4 regions of the Rhizobium sp. RCC_161_2 genome follow, and region 2 is predicted to be linked to each of the others. Evidence: riboswitches for the same ligand, from Rfam matches in the RefSeq annotation. Region 2 holds a riboswitch; each other region holds the start of a gene.
The links. Region 2 has a riboswitch for cobalamin ahead of AB6803_RS20560 (SRPBCC family protein). Riboswitches for the same ligand answer to the same signal wherever they lie in the genome.

Region 1 (4,209 bases), on a different contig from region 2:
AGATCCTGCCGGCGCACGAGATCCAGAAGGCCGATCTGGTGACCGATGTCGAGATGGTTTGTCGGCTCGTCGAGGAGCAGGATCTTTGGCTGCTGCGCAAGTGCGCGGCCAATGTGCAGCCGTTGGCGTTCTCCACCCGAAAGCGTGCTCCACAGCCGGCCAGAAAGATGGAGCATATCGACATTGGCGAGGGCGGCCTCGACGATCGCATCATCCGTCGCCGACCAGGGCGATAACGCCCCAAGATAGGGCGTACGGCCGAGTTCAACGGCCTGTCTGGCCGTAATCCGCTCGCCAGTGTCTGCCTGTTGCTCCACCAGGGCCAGACGCCGGGAGAGTTCGCGCCGTCCGAGAGCACGGATCGGCGTGCCGTCCACAAAAATCTCCCCGGTCTTCGGCTTGCGGATGCCGGAGAGCATCATCATCAGGCTCGTCTTGCCGGAGCCATTCGGCCCGATGATCCCAAGAAATTCGCCGGTGCGGACGTCCAGCGATATGTCCCGAACGATAGCTTGCCCACCGGCATTCCACGAAACATTCCTTGCGGACAGGGTCATGCGCGCGCCCTCTTCTGGCTCAAGATCAAGGCGAAGGCGGGCGCGCCGACAAGCGCGGTGATCACGCCGATCGGCAGAACCTGGCCGTGGATCAGCGTGCGCGACAGGATGTCGGCCGCGATCATGAAGATGGCGCCGATCAGGGCTGCTGCCGGCAGAAGCACACCATGGCGGACACCCACCAGCATTCGCGCCGCGTGCGGGATGACCAGCCCGACGAAGCCGATGGAGCCGACGATCGACACCATGACGGCGGTCATCATCGCGGATGTGCCGACGAGCACGAGATAGGTGCGTCGCACCGAAATGCCGAGCGAGGCGGCCGATTCCAAGCCGAAGGTAAACGCATCCAGCGACCGGGCATGCCAGAGGCAGATGACGAGCCCCAACAGCGCAGCGGGAATTGCCAGCCAGGCATCCGGCCAGCGCACACCGGAGAGATTGCCGAGCAGCCAGAACATGATGCCGCGCGCTTGCTCGGCTGTCGCCGCCTTGGTGACGATGAAGGAGGTGAGCGCGTTGAAGAGCTGCGAGCCCACGACCCCGGCCAGAATGATCGCGGCCGTCCCACGCCCCGCCCTGACGGCCAGCAACGCGACGAGAGCGAAGGCGACGAGCGCACCGAGGAAAGCTCCCATCGGCATCGTCAGGGCGCCCGCACCCAGACCGAGGATCGCGACACCGACGGCGCCGGTGGAGGCGCCGGCGGAAATGCCGAGAATGTAGGGGTCGGCCAGCGGGTTGCGCAGCAGCGACTGCAGCACAACACCGGACAGGGCAAGTGCCGCCCCGCAAGAGGCTCCAACGACTGCGCGGCTCAGCCGATAGCTCCAGACGATGCCCTCGTCGATCGGCTCGAGCGGGTAACCGGCGCCCCAAAGCCGATTGGCCACGGTCTTGGCGACGGTCTCAAACGGGATCGAGGTCTCGCCGATCGCCGCACCCAGCCAGAGCGCGGCAACAAGAATGGCGAGCGCCAAGGCGATTGTACCCGTTCGCCCGATCGATGAAAGAGCGCGGCTCACTGTGTCAGGCCGGCCGCTGCGATGGCATCAGCAAGCGCCTCTATGCCTTCGATCGTACGGATTGTCGGGTTCATCGCCTGCGCATCCATCTCGAAGACATGGCCACTTTTGACGGCGGGCATCAGGCTCGCGACAGGGTCCTTTTCCAGGAATTTGCGCTTGGCCTCCGCGCTGTCCAGCGGATAGCGGCGACGCTCCATCGCAGCCGCCACGATCATGGTTGGATTGGCCTTGGCAATCGTCTCCCAGCCGACCGTCGGCCATTCATCATCGGTCTCGATGATATTCTTGATGCCGAGCGCCGACATGATGTAGCCCGGCGCGCCATTGCGGCCGGCAACATAGGGATCGGCATCCTTGGCGCTGGAGAACCAGAAGACGGCGGAAAGCTTGCCCTGTGCGGAAGAAACCTTGGCGCGGGCTGCCGCTTCGCGCCGCTTCAGATCAGCGACCACTTCCTCGCCTTTGTCCTGCACATTGTAGATCTTCGCGAGATCGCGGATCTCCTGATAGACGAGATCCATAGTGAAGACCTGATGGCGGACGCCATCGCTGGAGCCGGAGTTCTCCTTACCGACGCAATCGGACGGCGAGGTATAGACCGGGATACCCAGCTCCTCGAACTGTTCCGGCTTGGCGACCACGCCTTCCGGTCCCACCTGCCACTGGAACTGAACAGTCACGATATCCGGCTTCTTTCCGACGACGCTTTCGAAGCTTGGATCGTTGTCGGCAAGGCGCTCGATCTTGGCGTTGACGCCCTCATAGCCCTTAAGAACCGGTCCGACCCAGACTGCGGTGCCGACCACCTTGTCGGCAACACCGAGGCTATAGAGGATTTCCGTTGTGCTCTGGCCGATAGAGACCGTGCGCGACGGCGCCTTCTGGATGGTGATCTGCCGGCCGCAGTTCTGGAGCTTAAGAGGGTAGCTGGTTTCCGCAGCTCCCGCCTGCCCCGGCAAGCCGGCGACGATCAACGACATCGCGAATAGGCCGGCGCGCAATGGCCGCTTGAAAATGGTCTTCATCATAATTCCCCGAAGTGATGTGAACGCCGCCCGAAAAGGGCGGTGGTGAAAGTCAGAATGCCCAACAGGCATTCCGAGCGGTCGAATGATCGTCAAAATTCGGGGAAGGCAGCGTATCAAGGCGCTGCGAAGCGTAAAGGATGGTCATGTCCTGCTCCTGTTTCGGGCATCCCCGCCCGTGACAATGGATAAATCTTCGACGGCAGGTCTCCTGGCTTACGGATATCAGTCGTCCATCTGCCTTCCCGCGCCTGATCGGCGCAGTGGCATGGCGCCTTTCGGCACCACGAGGATGGACGGCAATCCGCTTACAGTTGCGGGGGCAGCCACGGTCTTGGTCCCTTTTGGGTCGTCCTCACCGTGTTCCCTATTAATCCCCTCGGAGTCATCGTTGGGGAACCGTCAAGTCCAGTTATGCCAAGCACGACGCTTGCGTCAAGCCGCGAGGACGCCAACTTGAAAATAGCCCTCGCGGCCAAGCCTCCCGCCGTCATCGATCTGGATATCATGATAAACTTTAATAGTTACGTAATAACATTACGTTCGCTATCAAACTTTCTGACAGCTGTCCAGTTTGCACGATCCGTTTTATGAAATGCTGTGAAATAGTAGCCGAGACCTGCATGACCAAGCAGCGCGATAGGTGACGCTGCCTGCCGGTTCAGCGCAGACATGATGATCCGGCTACGGATATCTCGGGCTTGATTTCATGCGAAACCGGGATTGCGGCGCAGTGATACTAAGTTCACTCCCTTGGAAGGCCCTCCGGCCGGAGATGCCTCTTGAGTGCGGCGATGCGGAAGATGGCGTTCGGAGCGCCATATCCCCGGTAGTCATTGCGCTGAACGATCTCGAAGAAGAAGCCTTCACCGAAGGTGCCGCTATAGAGCTGAAAGAATTCACCGTGTTCGTCGCGGTCATAGAGAATGTTCTCCGCCTTCAGCCGCTCGGTCAGTTCCGGATCGAGACCGAAGCGCGCTTCGACGTCATCGTAGTAATTAGGCGAGATGGGCAAGGGCTGAAAACCGTTCTTCCGCAGCACTTCGGCCGTCTTGAAGATGTCGTCGGTCTGGAAGGCTAGGTGCTGCACACCAGAGCCGAACTTTTCCGCGATGAAGTGACCGGCCAGCGTACGGCGGTTCTCCGCACCGTTCAGCGTGATCCGCAGCGTGCCCGCGTCATTTTCCACCACCTGGCTGCGCACCACGCCGGCCGGATCGATGATATCGACCATCGGCGTCTTCCGTGTCTCAAAGATCGACGTATAGAACAGCAACCAGGTCAGCATTTCCTCATAGGCGACTGTCTGGGCAATATGGTCGACGGTGCGTAGCCCAGCGGGCTGGACTGCGGCTTTGTCATCAAAAGGAATGAAGTCGATCTCGGAAAAATGCCCGAGATCGGTCTTGTCGTCGAGGAAATAGATGAGACCACCGCCAACCCCACGGATCGCCGGTACGTCGAGTTCGCCCTCTGCGACTGGCTGGCTGAACGGTTCCGCATCGAGCGCCCTGGCGCGCGCCAAAGCTGCTTCCGCGTCGTCAACAACAAGTGCCACCGCATAGGCCAAAGTGCCGTGCACGGCGAAGGAGGAATTGG
Region 2 (4,209 bases):
TCGGTCGGCAGCCCGATCGGCAGACCTTCGGCGAGAGTTGCCGTTGCCGCCGCTATTGCCGCCTCGGGGTGCTGGAGAATGTCTATATGTCGCGCCATGGCCTGACCGGTTGCCGTTCAGGCCGTTCTTATGCTTTTCGAGTTTAGGGATCAATGATCAAAGCTGGCGAATAATGTCGCGAAGCTGTTCGTTGCGCGCGCCGAGCAACAGCACATTGCGGATGGCGATCTGCGGATCATGAGTGTGGAAAAGCACGCCGTTGCCGCGCACCTCGCGATTGATCGTCAGCTTCTTCTTCGAAGCGTCCTCATCCGGCCTTATGGCGACGGCGAAATACATCCGCGAATATTTCAGGCTGATGTCTTCGAAGAAGGCGTCATTCTGGCCGAGGCGGGCAAAGAAATTGGCGATGTAGAAGGCCCAGCTCACCTCCTCATATTGCGCGAATTGCGTCCGCGCCGCGGTGACATGGCAATAGCCGAGATGTGGCGTGTCCCTGAGCGTGTGATGGAAGATCAGTTTCGGAAAGCGGATCGACTGGTGAAAACTGTTGAGCCGGCCATGGGTCGTCTCGCCGGCGTTTCTGAGCTTGATTGCCGTGCGTTCGGCTACTTCCTCGAATGTGAGGTAACGTCGCTCCTCGGCGAGCCAATGCGTCTTGTCGCGATTGATGCGGCCGGTGCGCAGGAATTCCGTATATCCGGGCACCGGCAGCGTCGGCTCCGGGTCGGCGGTTTTCTTGGCATCGAAATATCTGAGCTTTGCCATGCCGGCTCGCCATGGAGGTCTGGATGCTGAATGATAGATCGCCTAGCTTGAGCCGGGCTGAAGCGCATGCTTTTGCAAGGGGATTGCTGAAGAGGGAGAGAACCATGCCCGGCATTACCGATCTGAAGCTGCTGCTTGCCGGCATGAAGCCTGATCTCGTCGAGGGCGAATTCGTCTATTGCAGCGTGCCGGTCTCGTCGCTGGCGGATTATGTCCATATGAATCCGGTTGGACTGTTTCAGGAAAAGGAAGGCGTGACGCTGATCCTGCCGGTCGAGGCGGCCCGGCAAGCAGGGCTCCCTACCGAGCCGGCGATGCGGATGATTACCCTCGAAATCCACTCCTCGCTGGAGGCTGTGGGTCTCACGGCCGCCTTTGCGACGGCGCTGGGAAACGAGGAGATCAGCGCCAATGTCGTCGCCGGCTATTACCATGATCATATCTTCGTGCCAGCGGCCGATGCCGGGCGGGCAATGGCGGCACTACGGGCTCTCTCTGCGGCGCAATATCCGCCTTGAAGCCCGCCCGCTCATGGCTCTGTCGCAATTAAGACAAAGCGCCATCGGCGTAGAGTAGCGGGCGTGGGAAACGATACTCTTGGCGGGAGCATAACGATTTGAATTGTCTTTCGATATTTCGACTGCACAAACTTTCCAAAAGTCTTCTTTGGTCTGTCGTCAATTTCGAAGCCGATGTCGCATTGCAGCAGAGCGGCGGGCGGGGCGAGGATTATGATGACCTCAATCTCAAGGTGCCGCCTGCTAGGGAGGCGGAGAATTGGGAAGCCGGTCAAAATCCGGCGCTGCCCCCGCAACGGTGGTGGAGTAAGGCATGGCGGATAAAGCCACTGGGCTGAGATAGCCTGGGAAGGTGCCATGGGGTCCTTTAGGGGACCGCTCCAGAGCCCGGAAACCAGCCTTGGGGAGATTGATTTACTGACCGCGGCGGGCGGTCGGGACATTGCGTTGCGGTCGGTTACGGCCGATCGTGCATGTCCTCTGCCTGCTGACCGCTACTGCGCAAGGATAGGCAAATGGACATCAGCAGCAATGTTTTGCGGCAATTGAAGAACCGCCGCGAGGGCTTCAGCCTGGAGCAGCCCTTCTACACCGACCCGGATTATTTCAAGCTCGATATGGAGACGATCTATTATCGCGACTGGCTGTTCATCGGCCATGATTGCGAAGTGCCGCGTGCTGGCAACTATTTCACCGTCCAGATCGGCGATTATCCCGTCGTTATCGTTCGCGGCCGCGATCAGGTGATCCGCGCCTTCCACAATAGCTGTCGCCATCGCGGCTCGCGTGTTTGTTCCTCCGAGCGCGGTTCTTCGGCAAAGCTCGTCTGCCCCTATCACCAGTGGACCTATGAGCTTGACGGCTCGCTGCTCTTTGCCCGTCAGATGGCGGAGGATTTCGACAAGAGCCAGTTCTCGCTGAAGCCGGTTCATTGCGAAAGCGTCGGCGGCTATATCTTCATCTGCCTCGCGCAGAATGCCCCGGACTTCGCCCCCGTCCGCGCCACGATCGAGCCTTACATGGCGCCGCATCGCATGAGCGAGGCCAAGATCGCCTTCCAGAGCACCATCATCGAAAAGGGCAACTGGAAGCTCGTCTGGGAAAACAACCGCGAGTGCTATCACTGCGCAGCCAATCATCCCGAACTTTGCCGCACCTTCCCGGAAGCGCCGACCGTCACCGGCGTGCAGGGCGCGATGAGCGATCCTGTCATCCTCGAGCACTGGGGTCGCTGCGAAGCCGCAGGCTTGCCGAGCGAGTTCAAGATCTCGCCGGACGGTCAGTTCCGCGCTGCCCGCATGCCGCTGATCGAAGGCGCCGAAAGCTACACAATGTCCGGCCAGAATGCCGTCAAGCGGCCGCTGTCCTCCGACGTGACGATCAACAACATCGGCACGATGCTGTTGTTCCACTACCCGACGACATGGAACCATCTTCTCGGCGACCATGCCATTTCCTTCCGCGTGCTGCCGATCAGTGCCGAGGAAACCGCCGTCACCACCAAGTGGCTGGTGCACAAGGATGCCGTCGAAGGCGTCGATTACGACCTCGAGGAACTGACCCACGTCTGGACGGAAACCAACGACCAGGACCGTCGTATCGTCGAGGAAAATGCCTTCGGCATCCGCTCGCCGGCCTATGAGCCCGGTCCCTATTCGGAAATCCATGAGGGCGGCGTCATGCAGTTCGTCGAATGGTACACCAATTTCATGATCAACCGGCTGCAGGGCGATCAGGCCAAGCTGTCGGCGGTTGCCTGAGCCATGAACATGACCGTCTCCCTCCGCCATCAGCACCTGGACCAGATGAAGCCCTGGAGCGACAGGCAGCATCTGCTCGAATGCCTCTCGGCAACGCCGGAAGCACCCGATGTGATGACCTTCACCTTCCGCTCCGACAAGGATAACTGGTTCCGCTATCTGCCGGGCCAGTTCGTCACCCTGGAGCTGCCGGCGGCTGCGGAGCCGGTCATGCGGACCTACACGCTGTCCTCGACCCCGTCGCGGCCTCTCTCGGTCGCCATTACGGTCAAGGCGCAGAAGGACAGCATCGGCACGCGCTGGATGTTCGAGAACCTGAAGCCCGGCATGCGCGTCAAGGCTTTCGGTCCGCTCGGCGACTTCAGCCATATCCGTCATCCCGGCGAGAAATATCTCTTCGTCTCCGCCGGCTCCGGCGTTACACCGATGATGGCGATGACGCGCTACATGGCCGACACCGCGCCGCTATCCGATATCACCTTCATCAATTGCTCGCGCAGCCCCGCCGACATCATCTTCCGCTCGGAGCTGGAATATCTGGCCCGTTTCATGCCGAACCTCGATCTCGGCTTCATCGTCGAGGGCTGCGGCCGCACCGATCTCTGGTCGGGGCTGAAAGGCCGGATCGACAAGGCGAAGATCGGGCTGCTGGCGCCCGATTTCATGGACCGCACGATCTTCTGCTGCGGTCCGGAAGTCTTCATGGATGCCGTCCGTTCCATGCTGGTAGCTCACGGCTTCGACATGACACGCTATCATCAGGAAAGCTTCCAGCCGGCGCAGGCAGCAACGCCGCTGGCAGAAGTCAGCGATGACGCCTCGACGGAAGCGGCGACCTCGATCAGCTTCACCATGGCCGGCAAGGATGTTCCCTGTGCTCCTGGCCAGACGATCCTGCAGGCCGCGCGCGGCGCCGGTGTGCGCATCGGTGCTGCCTGCGAATCGGGCCTCTGCGGCACATGCCGGGTGATGAAGCTCTCGGGTGAGGTCGAGATGAGCCACAATGGTGGTATTCTCGACGACGAGATCGAGGAAGGCTACATCCTGGCCTGCTGTTCGCGTCCGAAGACGGATGTGCAGATAGAGGCCTAGAGTCATTCCAGGAAAAGTGCGTAGCGGTTTTCCGTCCGGGATTGCGTCAAAAAAGGCTAGAGCGGTGAAGC
Region 3 (4,209 bases), on a different contig from region 2:
CGGCCACCATTTCGCGGTACTTCTCCGTCACGGAAATTTCCGTGAACGGCACCCCATAGACGCGTTCGACGTCGTAGGGCGAGAACAGGTACATGTCCTCATTGTTCTTCGCGAGTTCGAAGGTGATGTCGGGGACGACAACGCCGAGCGACAGCGTCTTGATCCTGATCTTCTCGTCGGCATTCTCGCGTTTGGTGTCGAGGAACCGCATGATGTCGGGGTGATGCGCGTTCAGATAGACCGCGCCCGCCCCTTGCCGCGCACCGAGCTGGTTGGCGTAGGAGAAGCTGTCTTCCAGCAGTTTCATCACCGGAATGATGCCGGATGACTGGTTTTCGATATGTTTGATCGGCGCGCCGGCTTCGCGGATGTTGGTGAGTGACAGTGCGACGCCGCCACCACGCTTGGAAAGCTGAAGCGCCGAGTTGATCGAGCGTCCGATGGACTCCATATTGTCCTCGACGCGCATCAGGAAGCAGGAGACCAGTTCGCCGCGCTGCTTCTTGCCGGCGTTGAGGAAGGTCGGGGTCGCTGGCTGGAAGCGGCCGGCAATGATTTCGTCGACCATGTCCTTAGCCAGGGATTCATTGCCCTGCGCCAGGGTCAGCGCCACCATGCAGATGCGGTCCTCGTAGCGCTCGAGGTAACGCTTCCCGTCGAAGGTCTTCAGCGTGTAGCTGGTGTAATATTTAAAGGCCCCGAGAAATGTCGGGAACCTGAACTTCTTCGCATAGGCGTGATCGAAGAGATCGCGCACGAAATTGAAGGAGTACTGGTCGAGAACCTCGCGCTCGTAATAGCCCTCGGTCACGAGATAATCGAGCTTCTCCCTGAGGTTATGAAAGAAGACGGTGTTCTGGTTGACGTGCTGGAGAAAATACTGCTTCGCCGCCAGCCGGTCCTTGTCGAGCTGGATTTTGCCATCCTCGTCGTAAAGGTTCAGCATCGCGTTCAGCGCATGATAGTCGAGCTGCGTTTCGATGGCCTTCACCGGGCGTTCGAGTGTGAGCGTGTCCAAAATCGTTCCAATCCATCTCTGACATTGGCGACGTCCTCTTCCGTGCCGATCAGCTCGAACCTGTAAAGATACGGCACATGGCATTTGGCGGAGATGATGTCGCCGGCGATCCCGAAGGTCGCTCCGAAGTTGCTGTTGCCCGCGGCGATCACACCCCGGATGTTCGATCGGTTTTCCATCTCGTTGAGGAAACGGATCACCTGTTTTGGAACGGCTCCCTTGCCGCCATCGCCCGAATAGGTCGGGAGAATGAGGACGAAGGGCTCCCGGATATGAAGAAGGCCCACTGCGTTCTGGGAGATGCGCAACGCTGGAAGACCAAGCTTCTGAACGAAACGATGAGTGTTCTCGGACCGGCTGGAGAAATAGACGATCTGGCCCATCGATGGTTCTCCCATCAGGCAAGCGCGCTGATCATGTCGGGCCGGAATCCCACCCAGTGTTGTTCGCCGGCGACGACCACAGGCACCTGCCTGTAACCAAGTCCCTGGACAAGTTCATAGGCGGCGGTATCCGTGGAGACATCCACGACCTGATATTCGATCCCCTGTCGATCGAGCGCGCGGGTGGTGGCCGTGCACTGGACGCAAGCGGGCTTGCTATAGACGGTAATGCTCATAATTTTCCTCGTATGAGTTCGAAAGACATGCGGGATCGATCAGGCATCCGTCGATGCCCGTGCGAAAAATCTGAAATGAGGATGGACGCGCCTCGACGACGCGCGGCTAGGCCCGGTTACTCGCGCTTGCGCTTGACTGACAAACTGGACATGGACTTCACCCCGAAGTTGGCTCATGCGGGACATACGGGGGCAGCGGCATATGCGGAGCTCATTCCGCACATAAACGCGACCTTCCGGACACCCCGCCCGTGGACGTTTTGTTTGAGGCAGGTCTCCTGGCTCGCGGGTCGTTGCATCCATCCTCGCCTTCCCGAAACATCATGCTTCAGTGGCTTTCAGTGGATAGATGCTCGCCGCTTACAGTTGCGGGGGCAGCTCCGGCATTGCGGCGCCCATAATGGGCGGTCACGCACCGTATTCCCGTCTTAGCCTCCAATCCTTGCGAATCGGAAGAACCTCGAACACTACATATAGTAGACGAGGTTAAATTCTCGTCAACGACTATGATAGGGACCCATCAGAAATTGGTGGGGAATAACCGGTGAGGGACCAGATGGGCCGAACGCCGGAGCTTCCAGTTGTCGGCCCGAAGTTTCCTCACGTCATCAAGCAATGTCGCTTTATCGCTCTTACCGGACCAATAGGCTTCGAGCGCGAATTTGAGTTCGCGGTGTCAACACATATAAACATATGTTTATTTATTGATATCTTGACTGCCAGACCCGCGCACGCTCAAACTTGGCGAAGAGACAGAGATATCGTCAGGAAACTTCATCAGATTGACGTATTGCCGGGCGGAGGCATTCCGGAAATCTTTCTGGAAGAGCATTAGTCTAGTTGCCAAAAAACCATAATTGTTCCACCAACATTACACATTAAACACTCAACGTTGAGAATCGGATCAAAGTTCAATGCGTATACAATACGGTTTCCTCTGCATATTCCTGGCAATTGCGCCGTCGGCATACGCCCTGGAAGCCGGCTCGCCGCCAGTTTTGACGCCGTTAGAGCAACAGGCACAAGCTGCTCATTTGAGCGCGCAATTTCTCGAGCGTTTCCATTATAAGCCCGTTCCGCTTGATGATGCCTTGTCGGTCAAGGTCATGAACCGGTTTATCAAGTCTCTGGATCCGGACCGTGCCATCTTCCTGCAGACGGATATCGACACGTTCATGGCCAGTAGCACCAAGATCGATGACGCCATCAATCGGGAAGACTTGAATATCCCGTTTTCCGTTTTCAACGTTTATGAGCAGCGCGTCGTCGATCGCATGAGCTACGCGCGCAGCCTGCTCGGCCAGAAATTCGACTTCAGTGTGCAGGAAGACTATCCCCTGATTCGCGACAAGGAGCCTTGGCCGAAATCCGATGCGGAAAGCAATGAGCTGTGGCGCAAACGCGTCAAGAGCGACTGGCTGCGCTTGAAACTGGCGGGCAAGACTGACGCGGCCATTCGCGATACGCTCGACAAACGTTACAAAAACTCCCTCGATCGTGCCTACAAGTACAAAAGCGACGATGTGTTCCAGTCATTCATGGACGCCTACACAACGTCGGTTGACCCGCATACCGACTATTTCGGTGCCAGCGCTTCGGCTGAATTTGATATTTCCATGAAGCTGTCGCTGGTTGGTATCGGCGCGGTCTTGCAGGAAAGAGACGACTACACGACGATCCGTGAACTCGTGGCCGGCGGCCCGGCGCAATTGTCCGGTAAGCTTGCGGTCGGTGACCGCATTACCGGTGTCGGTCAAGGCGAAAACGGCGCGATAAAGGAAGTGGTCGGCACGCGCCTTGACGAAATCGTGCAGATGATCCGTGGCGCGAAGGGTTCGGTCGTGCGCCTGGATATCTTGCCAGCGGATGCCGGGCCGGATGGCAAACATCGCCTTATCAGCCTGGTGCGCGATAAGATCAGCCTCGAAAAGCAGGCTGCCCAGAAGACCATCCTGTCGGTAAAGGATGGCGACGCCACGCGCAAAATTGGTGTGATCACTCTGCCGGCGTTTTATGAGGACTTCGAAGCGCGTCGAAAAGGCGACAAGGATTACAGAAGCGCAAGCCGCGATGTCGCCAAGCTTCTTACTGAGCTCAACCAAGACAAGGTCGACGGCGTTTTGATCGACTTGCGCAACAATGGCGGTGGTTCGCTGTCCGAAGCGATCGATTTGACCGGCCTGTTCGTTGGCAAAGGCCCGGTGGTTCAGCAACGCGATGCGGACGGCAAGGTCGACGTGGAAAGCGACGATCTTCCCGTGCCTGCCTGGACTGGTCCGGTTGGCGTGTTGATCAATCGCGGCTCGGCATCGGCCTCCGAGATTTTTGCCGCAGCGATACAAGACTATGGTCGAGGGGTGATTGTCGGCGAACCCAGTTTTGGTAAGGGCACCGTGCAGACCGTGGTCAATCTCGACCAGGTGGCCCGCAACAGCAAGCCGAAGTTCGGCGAGCTGAAATTGACGGTTGCCCAGTTTTTCCGTGTCAATGGCGGCACGACACAGCTGCGCGGCGTGACGCCTGACATCAGCCTGCCGGGCCTTTCGGACCCTAAGACCTTTGGCGAGGCGAG
Region 4 (4,209 bases), on a different contig from region 2:
GGGGAGAAGGTGCCCAAAGGGCGGATGAGGGGGTATCTCCACGCAACGCAGAAACCGCTTTCCACTCCTCAACCCCAATCACACCCCTGCCCGGCCACCAGATCCCGGCCTTCATCAGAGGTGATGCCGTTGCCGGCTTCTCCGCCCCTGACAACATCGCCTCGGCATAGCCAAGAAACGCCCGCGAATTCGCATCCCCGCCTTCGATCAGGTAGGACCACAGCGCATTGAGATCGTCGAGGGCGATGTTGGAAAACGGCATCAGCCCCGGATCGGACTTCGAATCCCCTGGCAGCACCGCAATAAGAGCGCCACTGCGTGCAGCACAGGCATGCAGCGCCTCGAGCGCATAGTGGAAATAGCTGGCTCCGCCAAGCGCGCGAACGATAATCAGCTTCGCATGCCGCGCCGTCCGCTCGATGTAGGTGTCGACCGACATCGGATGCTTGAGGCTCATCAGGCTGGCAAGTCGCAGCGAATAGCCCGCCTCTCCCTGTCCATGGGCGGCGGCGATGGCCGCAAGCTCAGTATCGGCCGCCGACAGGAACAGGATATTGCCCGGCGACTGACCGAGATCGATCGCCTCCTCGCCGTCGCTGATCGTACCCTTTTGCGCTAGGAGGAGATGCATGGCTCTGCCTTAGACCAAAGCCTCGATCGACTTGCGCACGATCCCTTCGTCCATCCCATGCAGCCCGATCACCACCAGCCGCGTCGCGCGCGCTTCGCCCGGCGTCCATGCGCGGTCGAAATAATGGTCGATGCGGCTGCCGACGGCCTGGATCTGCAGGCGCATCGGCTTGCCGGGAACGTCGACAAAGCCCTTGAGGCGCAGGACATCGTGTTCGGAAATCACGCCCTTCAGCTTTTCGATGAACAAGGTGGGATCGGCGATCGGCCCGAGCTCGACGACGAAGCTGTCGAATTCGTCATGGTCATGCGGTGCGCCGTCCTCATGCTCCAGCTCATGATGCGATTTGCGGTTGGCGATGTCGGCTTCCGTGCCGATGCCGAGGCCGAGCAGGATGGCGGCCGGAACGTCCCCGTTCTTCGCTTCGATGATCGTTGGCTTGCGAACGGTGCGGGATGCGACTTCGGCGCGGACGCGGCCCAGGCCGGCGACGTCGATCAGATCGGTCTTGTTGAGAACGATCAGGTCGGCGCAGGTGAGCTGATCCTCGAACAGTTCCTCAATCGGGCTTTCGTGATCGAGCGAATCGTCCTCGACGCGACGGGCCTCGACGGCGTCATGATCATCGGCGAAACGACCGGCGGCAACAGCGGCGCTATCGACCACGGTGATGACGCCATCGACGGTGACCTGGGTGCGGATATCCGGCCAGTTGAAGGCGGCGACCAGCGGCTGCGGCAGCGCCAGGCCTGATGTCTCGATGACGATATGATCCGGGCGCACGTCCCGCTCCAGAAGCTTGGTCATGGTCGGGATGAAATCGTCGGCGACGGTGCAGCAGATGCAGCCATTGGTCAGCTCGATGATATCGTCCTCGGTGCAATTCTCTGCGCCGCAGCCTTTCAGCACATCGCCATCGACACCGAGATCACCGAATTCGTTGATGATCAGGGCGATCTTCTTGCCGCCGGCGTTCTGCAACAGATTGCGGATCATCGTCGTCTTGCCGGCGCCAAGGAAGCCGGTGATGACGGTGGCGGGAATCTTTTCTTGGCTCATGCGGATCAACCCTTCATTTTCAGCGGCAGTCCCGCCGCGATAAAATAGACTTCGGCGCTTGCCGCCGCGATCATCTGGTGCAGCCGGCCGGCATGGTCGCGAAACTCACGCGCCATGCGGTTTTCCGGCACGATGCCGAGCCCGACCTCGTTGGAAACGAGGACGAGCCGCGACCCGGCCTTCGGCAGAAATTCGGTGAGAGCGGAAAATTCCGCCGCGATGTTACGCTCGGCCATCATCAGGTTGGTGACCCAGAGCGTCAGGCAATCGACGAGAACGGCGCGGCCACCACCGTCGATCGACGCCAGCCGGGCGGTCAAATCGAGCGGCTCCTCATGCGTCGTCCAGAGATCGCCGCGATCGTTCCGATGCTGTGCGATACGATCGCGCATCTCCTCGTCCCAGGCCTGCCCGGTTGCCACATAATGACGGTCAAGACCGCTATCGGAGATCAGGGATTCGGCGAATCGGGATTTGCCGGAGCGCGCGCCGCCGAGAACGAAAACCGCACGGGATGGTGAGGATGGCATGAGCTATTGCCGCTCCCACACGAGCACGAGGGTGAGCACAGTGCGGCTGAAACCGAAAAGCGGGCGCTTGCGCGCGAAAAACTCGTTTGGCGCCATGACAACCTCCGTGCTGGCAGCGAGACATGCGTCCCAGGATGGGCTTTGCGCCCGATACGCATGGCAGGTCTCCTGGCTCGCGGGTAAGGCGCAGCAAGCGGAGGCGAACCGAAACCGGTCGCCCCCGCTCATGCACCAGCGGATCTTCCTCGCCTTCCCGGCAGGTCATCATGAAAAAGCGGACGATTCGTAGATATTAGAGGCGTCCAGCCCTGGTTGATCATGATGCCACGCCAGTGGCTTTTCCGGCTCTGAAGCTGCTTCCACTCGCCCACACCATTGCGGACTGTCAGCGAAATGCCCTCGAAACCGGATGGAAAACCCTGACCGCTCTACAGTCGCGGGGTCGGCTGTGATGAGAACGCCCGAGTTGGGTCCGCCCCTTCACATTCCCTTTTCATCCCATGCGACAGATCGCCGCTCGGGAACCATTCGTTATGCCGCAATGATTAGGCTTTCAGCCCTGGCAAGTCAATCAAGGCGGCGGATGCGACATCGGCTGTTCCAACAGCGAAAATAGCCCGGGAACCTCTGGTCACGCAGTCTTTTTGCCGTATTTCTTTGATGTTAGGAGTTTATGGAAGCCAGGTATATACATCTGAGCACGAAACTATCGTCAGTTCCCCATGTTGCAGAAATTTCAACCACGCCGTCTTGGTGTTCTCTCCGCCTTTTTCAGCGCTAGCCGGCTGAGGGCGCTGTTTCGCCGTGGCGAGCTCGGGCTCGTCATTGCCGGCGCTTTCGTCGGCGTCACCTCCGGCTGCGCCGTCACGGCGATGAGCCTGATATCGCGTAAGCTGCACAGCCTCGTCTACGGCATCCCCGACGACGACCGGCTGAGCTCGGCAGCCATGCAGATTACCGACAAGTCGCTGCTGCTGATCGCCCCGATCGCCGGCGGCATCCTGCTCGGCCTGATGATCTTCATTATGTCACGCACCCGCAAAAAGCCGATGATCGACCCGATCGAAGCCAATGCGCTTCACGGCGGCCGCCTGTCGCTCACCGACAGCATCCTTGTCGCCGTGCAGAACCTGATCTCCAATGGCTTCGGCGCCTCCGTCGGACTGGAGGCCGGCTATACCCAGCTGGCGGCCGGTATCGCCTCGAAATTCGGCTACAAGATGCAGTTCCGCCGCGCCGATCTTCGAATGCTGGTTGGCTGCGGTGCGGCCGGCGCCATCGCCGCCGCCTTCAATGCGCCGCTCACCGGCGCCTTCTACGCCTTCGAGCTGATCATCGGCACCTACTCCATCCTGACACTGACCCCGGTCGTCGTCTCGGCACTGATCTCGACCTTCATCGCCCGCATGCTTGCCGGCGATGATTTCGCCATCGATGTCGGCCGGTTCGGCGCCGTGGTCCCCGCCGACTATATCCCGGCCATCCTGCTTGGCGGTTTCTGCGCCGGTGTCGGCATCCTGATCATGCAGGGCGTCGCTTTCGTCGAGGAGCTGGCGCGCAAGAGTTCGATCGCGCCGCCCTTCCGCCCGGCGCTCGGCGGTTTGGTCGTCGGCCTTCTGGCGCTGATCTCGCCGCAGGTTCTCTCCGCCGGCCACGGCGCGCTGCATCTGAACCTTGGCAGCGAAGTCACCCTATGGGGACTTGCCAGCCTCCTTTTGCTGAAGTCGCTTGCCTCGGCAGTTTCGATCGGCTCCGGCTTCAGGGGCGGCCTGTTCTTCGCCTCGCTGTTCATGGGCGCGCTGCTCGGCAAGATCTTCGCCTATTGCGCGCCCTATTTCGACCATACCACGCTGACGCCGGTCATCTACGCCGTCGTCGGCATGAGTTCGCTTGCGGTCGCCATCATCGGCGGCCCGCTGACCATGACCTTCCTGGCGCTGGAAATCACCGGCGATTTCCCGATCACCGCGCTGGTGCTGGCCGCCGTCA

Region 1: it holds a riboswitch for cobalamin, as region 2 does, so the genes downstream of both, AB6803_RS04035 (ABC transporter substrate-binding protein) here and AB6803_RS20560 (SRPBCC family protein) in region 2, are expected to answer to the same signal.
Region 3: it holds a riboswitch for cobalamin, as region 2 does, so the genes downstream of both, nrdH (glutaredoxin-like protein NrdH) here and AB6803_RS20560 (SRPBCC family protein) in region 2, are expected to answer to the same signal.
Region 4: it holds a riboswitch for cobalamin, as region 2 does, so the genes downstream of both, cobU (bifunctional adenosylcobinamide kinase/adenosylcobinamide-phosphate guanylyltransferase) here and AB6803_RS20560 (SRPBCC family protein) in region 2, are expected to answer to the same signal.

The regions. Positions count from the first base shown of each region.
Region 1 covers NZ_JBFUPL010000001.1:897,534-901,742, forward strand. The annotation lists gene AB6803_RS04025 (ABC transporter ATP-binding protein) at 1-557, opposite strand, end outside; gene AB6803_RS04030 (FecCD family ABC transporter permease) at 554-1,582, opposite strand; gene AB6803_RS04035 (ABC transporter substrate-binding protein) at 1,579-2,610, opposite strand; cobalamin riboswitch at 2,794-3,029, opposite strand; gene AB6803_RS04040 (bifunctional sugar phosphate isomerase/epimerase/4-hydroxyphenylpyruvate dioxygenase family protein) at 3,356-4,209, opposite strand, start outside.
Region 2 covers NZ_JBFUPL010000008.1:89,414-93,622, reverse strand. The annotation lists gene AB6803_RS20575 (L-threonylcarbamoyladenylate synthase) at 1-98, opposite strand, end outside; gene AB6803_RS20570 (DUF6656 family protein) at 157-768, opposite strand; gene AB6803_RS20565 (ACT domain-containing protein) at 873-1,286, shown strand; cobalamin riboswitch at 1,501-1,704, shown strand; gene AB6803_RS20560 (SRPBCC family protein) at 1,802-3,046, shown strand; gene AB6803_RS20555 (2Fe-2S iron-sulfur cluster-binding protein) at 3,050-4,138, shown strand.
Region 3 covers NZ_JBFUPL010000006.1:339,136-343,344, reverse strand. The annotation lists gene nrdE (class 1b ribonucleoside-diphosphate reductase subunit alpha) at 1-1,018, opposite strand, end outside; gene nrdI (class Ib ribonucleoside-diphosphate reductase assembly flavoprotein NrdI) at 988-1,401, opposite strand; gene nrdH (glutaredoxin-like protein NrdH) at 1,416-1,637, opposite strand; cobalamin riboswitch at 1,888-2,115, opposite strand; partial or broken gene AB6803_RS18130 (hypothetical protein) at 2,158-2,301, opposite strand; gene AB6803_RS18125 (carboxy terminal-processing peptidase) at 2,552-4,209, shown strand, end outside.
Region 4 covers NZ_JBFUPL010000002.1:209,407-213,615, reverse strand. The annotation lists gene cobN (cobaltochelatase subunit CobN) at 1-631, opposite strand, end outside; gene cobW (cobalamin biosynthesis protein CobW) at 641-1,690, opposite strand; gene cobU (bifunctional adenosylcobinamide kinase/adenosylcobinamide-phosphate guanylyltransferase) at 1,696-2,220, opposite strand; cobalamin riboswitch at 2,361-2,764, opposite strand; gene AB6803_RS05135 (chloride channel protein) at 2,943-4,209, shown strand, end outside.